2 regions of the Salinicola sp. CR57 genome follow, and region 1 is predicted to be linked to the other one. Evidence: predicted binding sites of a transcription regulator. Region 1 holds the regulator's gene; the other holds the start of a gene.
What was found. The regulator LexA, encoded in region 1, represses DNA repair genes until DNA is damaged. The targets are predictions, from matches to a motif close to TACTGTNTANNTANACAGTA.
Positions count from the first base shown of each region.

Region 2: a site for LexA is predicted at 3,175-3,194, ahead of DOM56_RS16180 (DUF1654 domain-containing protein). Genes of this name have one in related genera too.

Region 1 is NZ_PZJL01000006.1:148,631-156,486, forward strand. It holds gene purU (formyltetrahydrofolate deformylase) at 389-1,237, shown strand; gene dinB (DNA polymerase IV) at 1,255-2,322, opposite strand; gene lexA (transcriptional repressor LexA) at 2,340-2,987, opposite strand; gene DOM56_RS10760 (TetR/AcrR family transcriptional regulator) at 3,280-3,948, shown strand; gene nagZ (beta-N-acetylhexosaminidase) at 4,035-5,051, shown strand; gene DOM56_RS10770 (hypoxanthine-guanine phosphoribosyltransferase) at 5,130-5,702, shown strand; gene DOM56_RS10775 (pyruvate, water dikinase regulatory protein) at 5,740-6,573, opposite strand; gene ppsA (phosphoenolpyruvate synthase) at 6,851-7,856, shown strand, end outside.
Region 2 is NZ_PZJL01000011.1:165,807-173,662, reverse strand. It holds gene DOM56_RS16195 (4-hydroxythreonine-4-phosphate dehydrogenase PdxA) at 1-783, opposite strand, end outside; gene DOM56_RS16190 (GntR family transcriptional regulator) at 1,012-1,677, shown strand; tRNA gene DOM56_RS16185 (tRNA-Gly) at 2,300-2,373, shown strand; gene DOM56_RS20045 (hypothetical protein) at 2,503-2,628, opposite strand; gene DOM56_RS16180 (DUF1654 domain-containing protein) at 2,906-3,154, opposite strand; gene DOM56_RS16175 (manganese catalase family protein) at 3,276-4,100, opposite strand; gene DOM56_RS16170 (Crp/Fnr family transcriptional regulator) at 4,377-5,147, shown strand; gene DOM56_RS16165 (hypothetical protein) at 5,305-5,544, opposite strand; gene DOM56_RS16160 (DUF2945 domain-containing protein) at 5,724-5,939, shown strand; gene DOM56_RS16155 (DUF6482 family protein) at 5,955-6,329, shown strand; gene DOM56_RS20040 (hypothetical protein) at 6,567-6,689, opposite strand; gene DOM56_RS19770 (hypothetical protein) at 7,580-7,780, shown strand.

The DNA of each region.
Region 1 (7,856 bases):
ATGGAATAGTAGCGGCGGATAAGTACGAGGGCGGATCTGTGCGCGCGGACGGAACATCGGCATCCTTGAAGGAGGAAATCTCGTTCCACTATAAGTCATGCGTCTCGACCCGCTCAAACGGGCGCAGACGCTGGTCGACGCTGACGAGTAGGGTACAATGCGCCGTTCGTCGGGAAGCGGCGTCACCTGGCATCGAGGCTGGTGTTGCCGTCTGCGGCTCCTCATGCGGGTCGCCAAGGCGGCGGGTCATCGATGTGTCGTTTCTGCCGAGGTGATGCCGCCGCGCCGGGTTCGGTTTCGCAACCGGGCCGAATGGTCGGTTTGAGCGCTTTTACACCCCGAGCTCTTTCCTAAAGCGCTTATGCGTTAACAGAGTGTCCTCAGAGTTATGTCGCACAACTATCGTCTCATCGTTTCCTGTCCCGACCGCGTCGGTATCGTCTCGCGGGTGTCGGGCTTCATCGCTTCCCAGGAAGGCTCGATCATCGAAGCCAACCAGCATTCCGACCTGGCTACCGGGCGCTTTTTCATGCGCTACGACATTCAGGCCAATGCGCTGAGTGCCCGGGAGTTTCGAATCGCCTTCGCGCCCATCGCCGAAGAGTTCGAGATGAGCTGGCGCCTCAGCGACTCCGACCGACGCCAGCGGCTGGTGATCATGGTTTCCAAGGAGTCGCACTGCCTGGCCGATCTGCTCTATCGCTGGTCGGCCGGGGAGCTCGAGTGCGATATCCCGTGCGTGATCTCCAACCATGACGATCTGCGCGCCATGGTGGCCTGGTACGGAATTCCATTCCATCACGTTCCGGTTGAGCCCGGTGACAAGGCGTCGGCCTTTGCCCAGACCGAGCGTCTGATCACGGCGGCCGAAGCCGACAGCGTGGTACTGGCGCGATACATGCAGATTCTGCCACCCGATCTCTGCCAGCGGTATGCCGGGCGAGTCATCAATATCCACCACAGCTTCCTGCCGTCGTTCGCCGGGGCCAAGCCTTACCACCAAGCTTTCGAGCGTGGCGTCAAACTGATCGGTGCCAGCTGCCACTACGTCACCGAGGAGCTCGACGCGGGGCCGATCATCGAACAGGACATCCAGCGCGTGTCGCATTGCCATACACCCCAGGACCTGGTGCGTCTGGGGCGCGATGTGGAAAAGGCCGTGCTCGCGCGTGGATTGCGCTGGCATCTACAGGATCGCGTGCTCATTCACGGCAACAAGACGGTGGTGTTCTCCTGATCCGCGCCACCTGACGTTCAAGGCGTCGCCGGCTGGTCGCCGTCGAACAGGCCCAGCTGGCGCTGCTCCTGCTCCGGCACCAGCCGCACGCCGACACCCAGCAGCCTGACCGGGCGCTCGCCTCGTCGCCATGCGCTTTCCAGCAGCTCATGGAAGCGCGCGTCGATGATGCCGCGAGCCCCCGTTTCCTGCGTGGTGCTTGAGAAGTCGTCGAAGCGTACCTTGACGAACTGCTTGGCAATGGCGGGGTCGCCATGGCGGGCGATGCGATCGTGGAGTTTCTCGATCAGGGGCTCGAGCGCCCCGTGACAGTCACTGAGGTGGGGCAGGTCGCGGTCATAGGTGGTCTCGACGCTGACGGATTTGCGTTCACGCGAGACGTTGACCGGACGGTCGTCGATGCCGTGCGCCAATTCGTGCAGACGGCGTCCGAACTTGCCGAACTGATCCAGCAGCTTGTCCATCGGCTGGGCCCGGAGATCGGCACAACTGGCGATCCCCAGGGTATCGAGCTTGGTCGCCGTCGCCGGCCCAACGCCATGGAGTTTCCTGACCGGCAAGTCGGTAATGAACGACTCCATCTCCGTCGGTGGGATCACAAACAGGCCGTCCGGTTTGTCCCAGTCGCTGGCGATCTTGGCAAGGAACTTGTTGGGGGCGACGCCGACCGAGATGACGATGCCTGTTCTCGCCAGGGCTTCGTCCTTGAGCCAACGAGCCATCCAGGTGGCGCTGCCCCGGAATCGGGTGACCTCGGTCACGTCAAGGTAGGCTTCATCGAGAGAGAGCGGCTCGACCAGCGGTGTCAGTTCGTGAAAGATCGCCTGGATCTGTTGCGATACTTCCCGATACTTGTTGAAGTCGGGCGGCAGCAGCTTCAACTCGGGACACAGACGCAGCGCCCGCGCCGTGGGCATGGCGGAGTGCACGCCGAATTGCCGCGCCGGGTAGTTGCAGGTAGCGATCACTCCCCGTCGCTCGGCACTTCCGCCGATCGCCAGCGGCGTATTCGCGAGCGACGGGTCGTCGCGCATCTCCACGGCCGCGTAGAAGCAGTCGCAGTCGGCATGCAGAATCTTGCGCATGGCGCCGGGCGATAGCCTCAGTGAAGGCCGCTACCGTTGCCACCGCGAATGACGCCGACGCCGAGTCCCTCGATCTCAAGGTGCTGATGCTTCAGATCGATCACGATGGGTTCGAAATCCGCGTTCTCGGCGATGAGCGTGACCCGGCTGCCCTGGCGCTGGAAGCGCTTGACGGTGACGTCGTCCTCCAGCCTTGCCACGACGATCTGGCCGTTGCGAATCTCCTGGGTGCGGTGAACGGCGAGCAGGTCACCGTCGAAGATTCCGGCATCCTTCATCGACAGTCCGCGAACCCGGAGCAGGTAGTCGGCGCTGGGCGTGAAATAGTCGGCCGGCAGGGGGCAGTATCGGTCGATGTGTTCGGTGGCCAGAATCGGGCTGCCCGCAGCGACGCTGCCGATCACCGGCAAGCCCTCGATGGCGGCTTCGGCAGGTTCGGCTTCCTGCCCGCTGGCGGGCAATCGGATCCCGCGGGAAGTGCCAGGTATCATGCGGATGACGCCCTTGCGGTCCAGCGCGCGCAGGTGCTCCTCGGCGGCGTTGGGGGAGCGGAACCCCAGCGCGCGGGCGATTTCGGCTCGTGTCGGCGGGTAGCCGAATTCGCCCATCGTCTTGACGATGAAATCATAGACGTTCTGCTGTCGTGCGGTGAGCGGTCGCGCCATCGGTCTCTCCCGGGCCTTGAGGGTCAATCAGGCGATCTGGAGCCTGCTTGGATCGCCAGGCGTTATCCAACTGGACATGGATCGGATGGAGTGGCGTCCGGTCCGCGGCCAGGCGTGTTCATGCATACAGGCTGGAATTGTATCCAGTCATTCGCGATGAGGGAAGCCTTTCGCGCCCCGACTCGGAGACTCGGGGCCCCAGGTCCGACGAAATGCTCGATTGTGTGGCTTGTGTGGGAATGATTAGAATCATAATCGTTCTAAGTCGTTGTTCTCAGGCACGAGGTATGACATGGCCCGACCCGACACCGTTACTCGTATTCTCGATACGGCGGAGGTCCTTTTTGCCGAAAAGGGGTTCGCTGAAACCTCGCTGCGCAACATCACGACTCGGGCCAAGGTCAATCTGGCGGCGGTGAATTATCATTTTGGCTCCAAGAAAGCGTTGATCCAGGCCGTGTTTGCCCGCTATCTCGATCCGTTCTCGGAGCGGCTGAATCTGGCGCTGGATGGACTGGAGGCGCGCTACCGAAAGGAGGGCGTGCCGCTCGAGGTGCTGCTGGAGCAGCTTGCCACCAGCGTTCTGGATGTGCCCGCCGAACGCAATAGCCTCAAGGTCTTCATGAAGCTACTGGGGTTGGCCTATACGCAGGCCCAGGGTCATCTGCGGCGCTATATCCAGGAGCACTACGGGGAGACGTTCCACCGTTTCGTCCGCTGCCTGCGACTGGCGACGCCGGACCTGCCGGATGCCGAGCGATTCTGGCGGCTCCATTTCATGCTGGGCACCGTGATCTTCACCCTATCTGGACTGGATGCGCTGAGGGATATCGCCGACAGCGAGTATCAGGAACACATGTCGGTCAGGGAGCTGATCCGCCATCTTCGTCCGGTCGTGGTGGCCGGCATGCAGGCGCCGCTGCCTGCGTCCCTGGAGAAGGTCGGTTCGGCTGTCGAGTGAGAGGATGACTCCTGGCACCCTCGGCCTCTGTCATGGGAACCCGCTGTCGTCTAGAATCGGGCGCTCAATGGTCTCAGGTGTTAGCTATGACTCAACCTCTCGGCCCGGTCATGCTGGATGTCGAAGGCACCCGGTTACGTGACGAAGAGCGCCAGTTGATCTCGCGAGCGGAGGTCGGTGGTGTCCTGCTGTTTGCCAGAAACACCCCGGACGTCGCCACGACCCAGGCGTTGATCGGCCAGATTCGCGAGTGTCGACCCGACATCCTGGTTGCGATCGACCAGGAAGGTGGTCGGGTGCAGCGCTTGAAGGAGGGCGTGACGCAGATACCGCCCATGGCGGTACTGGGCCACCACTTCGTGGAGTTCCCCGAGTCGGCATTGACCCTGACCCAGGACGCCGGCTGGCTGCTGGGCATGGAGATGGCCGCTTGCGGATTCGATCTGAGTTTCGCGCCTGTGCTCGATCTCGACGACGATCAGTCGCCCGCCATCGGGTCGCGAAGTTTCTCGCCGGACCCGGAGGTGGTCGCCGTGCTGGCGGGCGCCTTCATCGAGGGGCTCCACGAGGCGGGCATGGTCGCGGTCGGCAAGCACTTCCCCGGCCACGGGGGAGCGCGGCAGGATTCTCATTTCGGGGTTGCCGAGGATCCGCGCTCCTTGGCGGAGCTGCGCGAGCACGACCTGGTTCCTTTCGCCAGGCTCGCCACCAAGCTGGACGGCATCATGCCGGCTCACGTCATCTACTCCGCGTTCGACGATCGGCCCGCCGGGTTCTCTCCCAGCTGGCTTGGTATGCTGCGCGAAGAGCTCGGTTTCAAGGGCGCCATCTTCTCGGATGATCTGACCATGGCGGCGGCGCACGCGGCCGGGTCACCCAGCGAGCGGGCCGAAGCGGCCTGGGGGGCCGGTTGCGACATGGCTGTCATCTGCAATGCTCCCGCAGCGGCACGCGAGATCGTCGCGGCCTGTGAGGGCCGCCAGACCCAGCGTGTCGCCAAGCTGCGTTACGCCCGCGCCCGTCCCACGCTGGCGTCGCTCACCGCGATCTCCCGCTGGCGGCGCACCCACGCCCGTCTTGAATCGCTCAACGAGTCCGAATGACGGGTAGAGTCCCCCTGTTTTCCCGCGACGGTCGGTGATGACCCTGGCCGTCGCTCTTTCCATGGTGAACCGTAGACGATGAATCAACCCCCCTCGATCGATGCCCTGAGCTCGATGCAGGAAGTGATGGACAACGCCGATTGCCTGATCGACCAGGCGCAGGTGGAACAGGCGCTGGACCGCATGGCGGCCGATATCACGAACCAGTTGGGCGATAAGCTGCCGGTTTTCTATTGCGTCATGAACGGCGGACTGATCACCACCGGACATCTGCTGACGCGGCTCGGTTTTCCGCTGGAAGTCGACTATCTGCACGCTACCCGCTATCGCGGTGGTATCCGCGGCGGTGAGCTGTTCTGGCGAGTGTCGCCGGAGATTCCCATGGCCGGTCGCCATGTCGTGATCGTCGACGACATTCTCGACGAGGGCGCCACGTTGGCGGCCATTCTCGATTACTGCCGCCAGGCCGGAGCGGCGAGCATCTCGACGGCGGTGCTGGTCGACAAGCGACACGATCGCAAGTCGTCGCCCGATCTGAAGGCCGACTACTGCGGCCTGGAGGTCGTCGATCGCTACGTGTTCGGCTTCGGCATGGATTACAAGGGGTACTGGCGTAACGCGCCGGGTATCTTCGCGCCCAAGGGGTTGTGAGCCGACCGCTGATGCCCCGAGTCTCGTTTCAGCCCGCCTAGCGCGGGCTGAAACGTCTCTGCAGGCCGGTTTCGTTCATCATGCGCGTCGAGATCTCTTCGATCGAGAAGCGCGTGGTGTCGATGAACGGAATGTTGTGGCGGCGATAAAGCGCTTCCGCCTGGCCGATTTCCTGCATGCACTGGTCCATCGAGCAGTAACGGCTGTCTGGCCGACGTTCGGTGCGGATGGCCGACAGCCGGCGGGCATCGATGGTCAAGCCGAACAGCTTGTGGCGATGGTTGGCCAGTGACGGCGGCAGGTTGAGAATGCCGTTCTCGTCCAGGTCGTCCTCGGTCAGCGGATAGTTGGCGGCGCGGATGCCGAACTGCAGCGCCAGGTAGAGCGAGGTGGGCGTCTTGCCGCAGCGGGAGACGCCGATCAGGATGATGTCTGCCTCCTGATACTGATGCGTTCGCGCGCCGTCATCGTTGTCGAGGGCGAAATTGACCGCCTCGATACGATGCATGTAGACATCGTCGCGGCCGATTGCGTGGGTGCGGCCGACGGTATACGTCGAGTGGGTCTCCAGCTCTTCTTCCAGCGGGGCGAGGAAGGTGGAGAAGATGTCGACCTTGAAGGCCGGCGCCTCGGCGACGATGCTGCGGATCGCCTGGTCGACGATGGTGTCGATGACGATGGGACGGATCCCGTCGCGCTCGGCTGTGGCCTCGATGATGCCGACCAGCGAACGGGCCTTGTCGAGCGTGTCGATGTAGGGCTTGGTGACCTGGATGAAATCCGTGTTCTCGAACTGTGAGAGCAGGCTGCGACCGAGGGTCTCCGCGGTGATGCCGGTGCCGTCGGAGATAAAGAACGCGGTGCGGGGCATGGCATTGATCCGTTGATGTCGATCGCCCATTGTCGGCCGAAATCCGCGGCCGGGGCAACTCGTCGTCGGTGGAGAAGTCGCCTCGCCTCGCGGGACTACAGGAATGCGCGAAATGGGCGAATTCCTGTAGAAATACTCCAAACTCTACGCCCTTAAACTTCTGGCTAAGCCGAAAGTCGCCTGTTAGCTTCTGGCCCCATCGAGGCGCAGCGGAGCGCGCCGTTTCATGTGCCACGGTTCATCAGCGGTGGCCGGCCGAGACGATCAGGAGACGACTTTGGAACCATTCATTATCACTTTCGAGCAGTTGGGGATGTCCGATGTCGAGCGCGTCGGTGGCAAGAACGCCTCGCTGGGGGAGATGATCTCCAATCTGGCGGACGCCGGGGTCACCGTGCCCGGCGGTTTCGCCACCACCTCCCATGCCTATCGCGAGTTCCTGGCCCATGACGGCTTGAACGACCGCATCAATGCCGAGCTCTCCAAGCTGGACGTCGACGATACCGAGATGCTGGCCAAGGTGGGCGAGAGGATCCGCCAGTGGGTGATCGATACGCCCTTGCCCCCCGCCTTCGAGGATGCGCTGGGTGATGCCTATCAGACGTTGCAGGCTCGCCATCCCAACCTCAAGGTGGCGGTGCGTTCATCGGCTACCGCGGAGGACCTTCCCGATGCCTCCTTCGCCGGGCAGCAGGAGACCTTTCTCAACATCGACGGCTTCGACAACGTCAAGCGTGCCGTCCACGAGGTCTTCGCCTCGCTGTTCAACGATCGCGCCATCTCCTACCGCGTGCATCGCGGCTATCCGCACGAGAACGTCGCGCTCTCCGCAGGCGTCCAGAAGATGGTGCGCTCCGAGACGGCGGCGGCTGGAGTGATGTTCACGCTGGACACCGAGTCCGGCTATCGCGACGCGGTGTTCGTGACCGGCGCCTGGGGCCTTGGCGAAACGGTGGTTCAGGGCGCGGTCAATCCCGATGAGTTCTACGTTCACAAGCCGACGCTGGCTGCCGGCCGGCCCGCGGTGCTGCGACGGACACTGGGCTCCAAGCGGATCAAGATGGTCTATACCGATGACGCCGCCGCCGGGCGTTCGGTCAAGACCGTGGACGTTGCGCATGCCGACCGCCAGCGCTTCTGCCTGAGCGACGACGATGTGATGGAACTGGCACGCCAGGCCGTGACCATCGAGAAACATTACGGCCGTCCGATGGACATCGAGTGGGCTCGCGACGGCGACGATGGCAAGCTCTACATCGTCCAGGCCCGGCCGGAGACGGTGG
Region 2 (7,856 bases), on a different contig from region 1:
GGTGTCGGCGGGGAAGGGGCCTTCGACCTCCAGCCCCTGTTCGCGGGCGCGGCGGATCGCCGGCTCGATGATGTCGATCTCCTCCATGCCGAAGCTGCCGCCGTCGCCGGCGTGAGGATTGAGGCCGGCGACGGCGATGCGCGGGTGGTCATGCCCCGCCTGCTGCAGGCAGCGATGGGTCAGTGTCAGCTCGTCGATGATCGATTCCGGGCTCAGGGCGGCGGCGACGTCTTTCAGCGGGATGTGGGAGGTGACCCGCGCATTCCAGACCGATTCGAGAATATTGAACTCGCGAGCCTTGCCGTCGAAGCCGATGGCGTCCGCCACGAAGCGAATCTCGTCGTCATAACCGGGATTGGCGTAGCGCATCGCCTTCTTGTTGAACGGCGTGAAGCAGACCGCGTCGACCCGACCGTCGTGGGCCAGCGCGAGCGCGCGGCGAAAGTTGGCCGAAGCGAACGCACCGCCGGCCGGGGTCGCCTCGCCCGGGTCGACATCCTCCGGCGCCAGGTTGGCAAGATCGAGAAATGCCGGTGTGCTCGCAAGATCGGCAAGCGGGCTCTGCTCGTCGATGGCATGTAGCGTCGGCGAGAGACCGGCGGTGCGGGCACCCTCGTCGAATATTCGACGGTCGCCGATGATGACCAGGCGTGCGGCTCGCTTGATGGTATCGTCTGCGGCCAGCCTGGCCGTCAACTCGGGGCTGATGCCTGCGGGATCGCCCATGGCCAGGGCGATGATCGGCAACTCGGGCGCGGCTTTGCGCGATGATGAAGGCGTCATGGTATCTCCTGGTCTTCGAGGCGGAGTGCCTGCTTGAGAGGAGATTGCGCCCAAAACCAAAATGTATACATTATACGTTGGTATTGAGGCGAAGGCCTCGGCTAGCGCAGTATGATGTCAGCACGCTTTTCGGCTGAGCAGGGTCGCGCAGGGACGGCCCACGGCTGAATCGAGACATTACAGGCGCCTATTTCGATCAACGGTTCCCTACCCATGAAGAGATCAGCCATGTCCGACACGACATCGCCGCGTTCCGCGATTGCCAGGCACTCGCTTCACGATGCGATCACCAGCCATCTCCGCGACATGATCATCGAGGGTGAGCTCGAGCCGGGAAAACGGATCTACGAGGGCCCACTTTGCGAACGGCTCGGCGTCTCGCGGACGCCTCTGCGAGAGGCACTTCGCTATCTGGCCAGCGAGGGGCTGGTGGAACTGACGCCACAGCGTGGCGCCTCGGTTCGCCGTTTCTCGGCAAAGGATATCCAGGACATGCTGGTGTTGATCCGTACGCTCGAAGAGCTGGCAGGACGCCTGGCCTGTGCCGAAGCGAGCGACGAGGAGATCGCGTGGGTGCGGGAGCTGCACAACGAGATGCTGGAACATTATCGCGAAGGGAACCGGCTCGACTATTACAAGACGAACCAGCGCATTCACTCCGCCATCGTGGCGCTGAGCCACAATGAGTCGCTGGTTCAGGTTCATGGTTCACTTCAGTCGAAGCTCAAGCGGGTTCGGTTCATCGGGCACGAGGGAGAGGAGAAGTGGGCGGCCGCCGTTGCCGAGCACGAATCGATGATCGACTCTCTCGAGCGGCGGGATGCGACAGCGTTGGTGGCGGCATTGAGCGAGCATCTGGAGCACGCCTGGGAGAGGGTGCGCGACGTCGTCTAACGGGTGCGCTGAAGCCCCGGAATCAGGTCAACGAGCGGGACAGATATATAAGAGTGATTCTATTTTGTCGGCAATCTCTTACAAAAAAACAGATCATTGGCTCTATTTCCCTCCGTATGGAGAAGATAAGATCGAGATTCGTTGTAGATCCTTGGTTCCCCGACTTTGGTCGGGGATTTTTTTGACGCTTCTTGATGACTTTTCCTACCTTTACTTCCCGTTTTTGCGACTTTATCTCCCGCCGGCCGACATGGACTGCCGTTACAAATCGCTGCTGAAAAACCTCTCATTACTTAATCCGCGTTGATTTTAAAATCGTTTTTATGGGTCAGTGATCGGCTTATTCCCTAGCGGACTTGTGTCTTCGATTGCGTGACGATAGAGCTTTTCACTGTCGGCCAGGGAAAAGATATCAAGGCACTCGCCAAGGATGGTGGCGCCAGGGAGTCGGGATTCAGTTCCCAGGGGCCGTCAGTTGGTCAGGCGAAAGCTGATCGAGAGCCCGGTCCACCTCAGGAGGACCGGGCTCTCTCTTGTGGATCGCCGGCGTACGACCGGGAAAGACGGCGGCAAAATGCAGGCTTGCAAAGGCCCAGTTCCCGGCTTTACGATCTAGCCCGTGGCGGGTGTAGCTCAATGGTAGAGCAGAAGCTTCCCAAGCTTAAGACGAGGGTTCGATTCCCTTCACCCGCTCCATTCCAGTAATCAGACCCGTCCATAAATATCCTTTTATCCCCCTCCAACCCGCGCGGTTACTGGGCTAGCCCGTTTTAATACGTCCAGACATCGACTCTGGTAGCCATAATCCTCTTGTATGGCCAGGTCTCAGCCATGCATGGAAGAGGGACGAACCGCGATCAGATCGAGCGGCGCCCGCTGGCGGATACCGCACTCGCCAAGCTCGAACCCGAGTCTCGAGAGTATCGCGAAGGTCTCGGTCTCGATTGCCACTATTTCGTATCGCCGCCTCCGGCCGGAAGCGGTGGGGCTCGGTCCGCCGGCCACCGGCCGATCACTTGGATTGGACTTGGCGGCGACCCCGGCCCACCGGCTCGGTGGGCCCGTGCTCGGGCGCAAGAGGCGATCGACCGTGTGACGTTCGGACCCGGCGCCGTCTTGAGCTAGTCGTGCGCGGGTGGCCGCAAGCCCGCGTGGACTTCGCCGGCGGCGAGGGAGCTCGAGGAGGGCGGCGCGCCCAGGGCGGCCTGGCCGACATCGACAACGGTGATCATGACGCCGCTTCCGTTTCCGCCGCGTTCCAGGTGACCAGCGCTTCGGCCGCGCCGACACGATCGACCGAGACGTCTTCCAGTTCCTCGAACTCGTTGAGCATACGCTCCCAGGCGATGGGATCGTCCTCGTCGAAGCGGTAGACGGTGACAGCATACTGCTCGCGATCGCGCGCCCGGGCGATCTGTCGCTGGATGCGGCGGGTCAACTGCTGATACGACGCGGCGGCTTTGAACTGTGTAGACATGACTGGGTGCTCCCTGAGGATGCTGGATGTGCATACAGTATCAGGCTGGCGTAGGCGTGGCCAATGGGTTAGGGGATAGGGAATTGAAGGCCCATCGTGGCGATGGGCCGAAGGTGAGAAATTACATCTGTTCGTTTTGGGCGCCAGAGCCTTTACGCGCTTTGCCGAGGGAGGGCTCCTGGCCCTCCGGCTCCGGCTGCTGACGTGTTGAGTACTCCGCTCGGCCGTCTAGCGACGGACCCGTGTTCCAGCGCCCCTCAGGCGCCTTCTTGTCGGTCAGGGTGTTGAGGTAGTAGTAGGCGTGCTCTGTCGCTTCGTGAGCCTTGGGGGTGGAGTTCGGAATCGGCAAATTCTTCTCGAGTCCGCCCAGCTCTTCGATCACCGCGAGCCACTGTTGTTGATGGTAGGTGTCACGGGCGATAAGGAACGAGAGAAAGTCCTTCATGCCCTTGTCGTCGGTCCAATTGTAGAGCCGCGAGGCCAGGACGCGGCCACCGGACTCCGCCGCAACGTTGGCCATCATGTCCGCGGCGATGTTGCCGGTCGCATAGACATGGCTCATATCGAACGGTACGCCGTTGGCATTGACCGGCATTGCCGACAGCCCGGACGACAGCAGGTGGCGAGGATTGGCGCCGCCAAGTATCGCGTTGATGATGGGGTCCTTGGCCGACTCCTCCTGATAGGAGACAGGGGCACCTTCCAGGTTGAGCGCGACGGCGTGGCCGAGCATTTCGATGTGAGAGAGTTCTTCCGTTGCCGTCGACATGAGCAAGTCGCGGATGCGGTCATCGCCGCGTGCTCCCATGGCCTGGAAGAAGTACTGCATCGCAACGCGGATCTCGCCCTCGACCCCGCCGATCGCTTGCTGCAAAAGCATCGCGAACTGGGGATCGGGCTTGTCGACTTTTACGGGGTACTGAAGCTTCGATGAATGCTGGAACATGATGTTCTCCGCAAATGTTGGACCGCGAAATCGCGGCCACCCTGCGAGGCTAAATCAACGCGGAGGGGAGGCTCCCAACATACGTTAAGCTCGAGTGCCATTGGTGCTTTGTCTCCTACGAGGGAGGAGATACTTTACGCCCAACTCCTGTCCGGTCCCGGCTCGGACCCAGAACACGGCGAGTGAAGCAGGATGTAGCGGCCGAACCGGGTAGCCGAGGAACTCGCTGCCGCTCACAGCGAAAGGCACAGCATCGGCTATTCTCAGGTAGTTATCTTGGCCCAATCCTCTGATGTGAACTTGCTTATGACCCGCTCAATTTCGCCGAACGATTTGCTGATCCGAAGGCTGCAAAGTATTCATCCCGTATCGAATGAAGAGATCCGAGCGCTTAGAGATTTGCCCTTGGAAATAGCATCGCTGGAACCGGGTCACGACATCGTGCGCATGGGAGAGCGGCCCACGCAGTGCTGCGTGGTGATCGAGGGCTTTACCTGCATCTACAAACTGACGTCCGACGGCGGGCGTCAGATCATGGCAATCCATGTCCCGGGGGATATTCCCGATATTCAGAGCCTGCACCTTGGGGTGATGGATTTTGGCCTCGCTCCGATCAGTTCCTGCACCGTGGGCTATATCCCCCACGAGAAGATACGACAAGTGTGCGATACCTACCCTCGGTTGGGGGTTGCCCTGTGGCGCGAGACGTTGATCGACGCGGCCATATACAGAGACTGGATGCTCAACATTGGTCAGCGTGAGGCCTTTGGAAGGGTGGCGCATCTGGTCTGTGAACTGATGATGCGTCTCAAAGCGGTAGGCCTTACGGAAGGGAGCTCCTTCGAGTTTCCAGTCACTCAAGCGAATCTGGCCGATGCCTTTGGCATCAGCTCGGTCCATATGAGTCGAGTCTACGGAATGCTCGCCAAACAGGGACTTCTCCAGGTGACTCGAACTCATATCACCGTGCTCGACTGGGACGAGCTCCAGGAGGCGGGTGACTTCGATCCCACTTACCTTCATCTCGAAAGGAGCGCCCCAGCGTAAAGGAGAGTGCGACGCGCGGCGGGGGGGCACCTCAATGATGGCGATCCTTTCCTCCCGATGCCCGGAAAGGCCGCGACGGTGACGCAATGGGCGGCTGGACGAAAAAAGCCGCTCATGGTGAGCGGCCGAAGGGAACAGTGTGAAAGCTGGTATTGACTCAAGCGGCAGAGGCCATTGTCCGCATCCACGCTTTATCGCGGGACATTTCGATCAGCAGTTCCAGCGACTGACTCAGGGTGTGCATGCGGTGGTTGCGCGAGGCAAAAGCGAACTGGTGATCCCGGGTGCCAATGAACTCGCCACATCCCAGGCAATTGATCTCGTCCCAGTCTCGGGCGGTATCGTTTGAGGCTGCTTCGTGGTGCCCGCAGCGTGGGCAGGAAATCTCGTGTTTCATGATAGCCATCCTTGGCTTCCCGCTGGCCGGTCTTCCTGACCGGTCGATGTCTGGTTGGTGCTCCTGAACTGGGCCCGCGGCTCAAGTCTCCGTCAGCGATCCGTGCCGACGAAAGCATCATGGCATGATGAAATAAATTGTACAAGATTGTCGTTGTGTACAGGAAAGGGATTTCAGACATGTCGGACTACAAGCAGCGCGAGTGGGTCAAATGGAAGTGGGGCGACAACTGGGCGGAAGGTCAGGTGACCCGGAAGTACCAGGAGAAAGTCACCAGGAAACTGCAGGGCACCGAGGTGACAAGGAAGGGTACCAAGCAAACGCCGGCGTATCTGATCAAGCAGGAAGACGGCACCCGGGTGTTGAAGCTTCATTCCGAAATCGAGAAAGCCTAGCCAAGGATGGTAGCCATGAAGTTCTCGAAATTTGTACAACTTGCACGTGATGGGCAGATCTCGGAGCTCCACATCGAGTCTGTCACGCCGCAGTCCTTCCGTTTTCGCGCCGTCGCTGAGGGGTACGCTGTCGCCCTTCGCGATGAGCAGGGAAGGCAGATAAGCGACCGGTCCCTGGGACACGCGAAGCAGAGGCTTCGAAACGTCAGGGGGCTCGAGAAACTGCCGCTCTATCTCGTCCAGCAGCGGTCCGGCTCGATCATGGTCGGCAACACGGCCTATAGCACCTCACACAAGACCCCGCTTACGCTGGATGCATCGCCCTTGAGCGTTGCCATCAGAGTTGTCGGAGAGACGGTTGGGACGGCTGACGCCCAGGCGACCCTGTAATGAGGACAAGCTGCTCTGACCAGTTGTAAAACGTGGGAGTGAAGCGCCCCAGCCTGGGCGCTTTTTTCGTGCCTGCGATCAGCGCTCGGCGTTGTCCCGTACATACCGGGAGATCTGACCCGGCAGCGTACCGAGACGTTGAAGAGCTACTCGCGGTGCGAGGAGGGCGATGTGAGTTGCCCAGTGCCCAGGCAGTAGAAATCTTCCTCGTGGCCGGTTCCGCGTCGGTCCCTGAAGCTATTCACGATGTATGGGAAGGGTGATCTTGAGGTTCTTCACCTCATCCCCTTCTTTCCAGATATTGCAGGGGAAGTCGAAGTGATATTCGGCCTCGGCCCTGAGCATATCGATTCGGCGCACGAGGGCATTCCGGTAGAAGAACGTGCTAGCTGGTATGGTACGGCACATAACTTTGTCAGAGTGTGTGATGCGGATAGGGAATGATTCATTCTGAGTGTCTTGCCATTCTACGACGAATGGCTCGAGCCCCGTTTCGACGAGGCGTTGAGCTTGCCTCTGATTTAATCGCATCGTCGTGTCTCCTCCTTGAGGGCAGCTTAGACTTTTAATGTAAGCTAAACGCTACTGGCTGATAAAGGGCGCTCGAGCCTTGCCGCTATTGCTATGACATAACAGGCGGCACTAGGTTTAAGTTGAAACTGACTAACAATGGAGCATTCCTATGTTTCAAGATATTTGTGCTCGCTCTGAATGCGACGGCAAGGGCACTAACCAATTCACCGAAGGGGTAGCGAAGCGGCGCTGACAGCGAGCCTGCACGACCGGCCATGTTGACGGGACCGGAGGCCGAGGGCGTGAGGTCGCGGATGAGAGAAGACACGGTCACCATCGCCGGAGCTTGGCGGATAGGCACCCTTATGGGGCATTCGTGCAGTGATGGATTATCTGTATGGCTGAGTGTAAGGACGGCGAAAAAAATGCCTTGGGAGTTCGAAAAACCGCCGCTGTTCGATTCCCTTCACCCGCTCCAGCCGATCCCGGCTGTCGTTGGCGCCTCTTCCTCCCTACTGGGGCCTAGCCTCCTCGATGCCTCAATCCACCAGACGCCGCTTCAGCAGTGCCTTCATGACCTGTGCTGGTGTCTCTCGGGGATATGGCGAATCGTCTCGCGAAAGGCGGTCTTCTGCTCTACCGGCCGGGACCGTCGCCTGGGGTGACGTCGAGGAGAAATCGCTCTCCTTGAAGTGTCGCTCCGTCGGCTCGATCTGAGGCGGAAGTGTACTGGGTGAATGAATATTGTGCTGCCATTCATAACGCGCGTCTTTGAGTCGCTGGCGGTGATGATGGCGATTCAGCCACCTGGCTTCTTCGATGGCGGCGGGGCGATTGAAATAGACGTTCATGCATGCCCCCTCCTGCTGGAAATCGGCGACCACGAAATGTTCCATCAGGGTATTGGGGTTGACGGTTCTAACGAAATAGCGGTTTGACATGCGCTTGCTCCCACCTTAGCCAATGCTCGACCGTGTCTTCTATCTAGGAGTACGCATTTAGCTTTCACCTGGA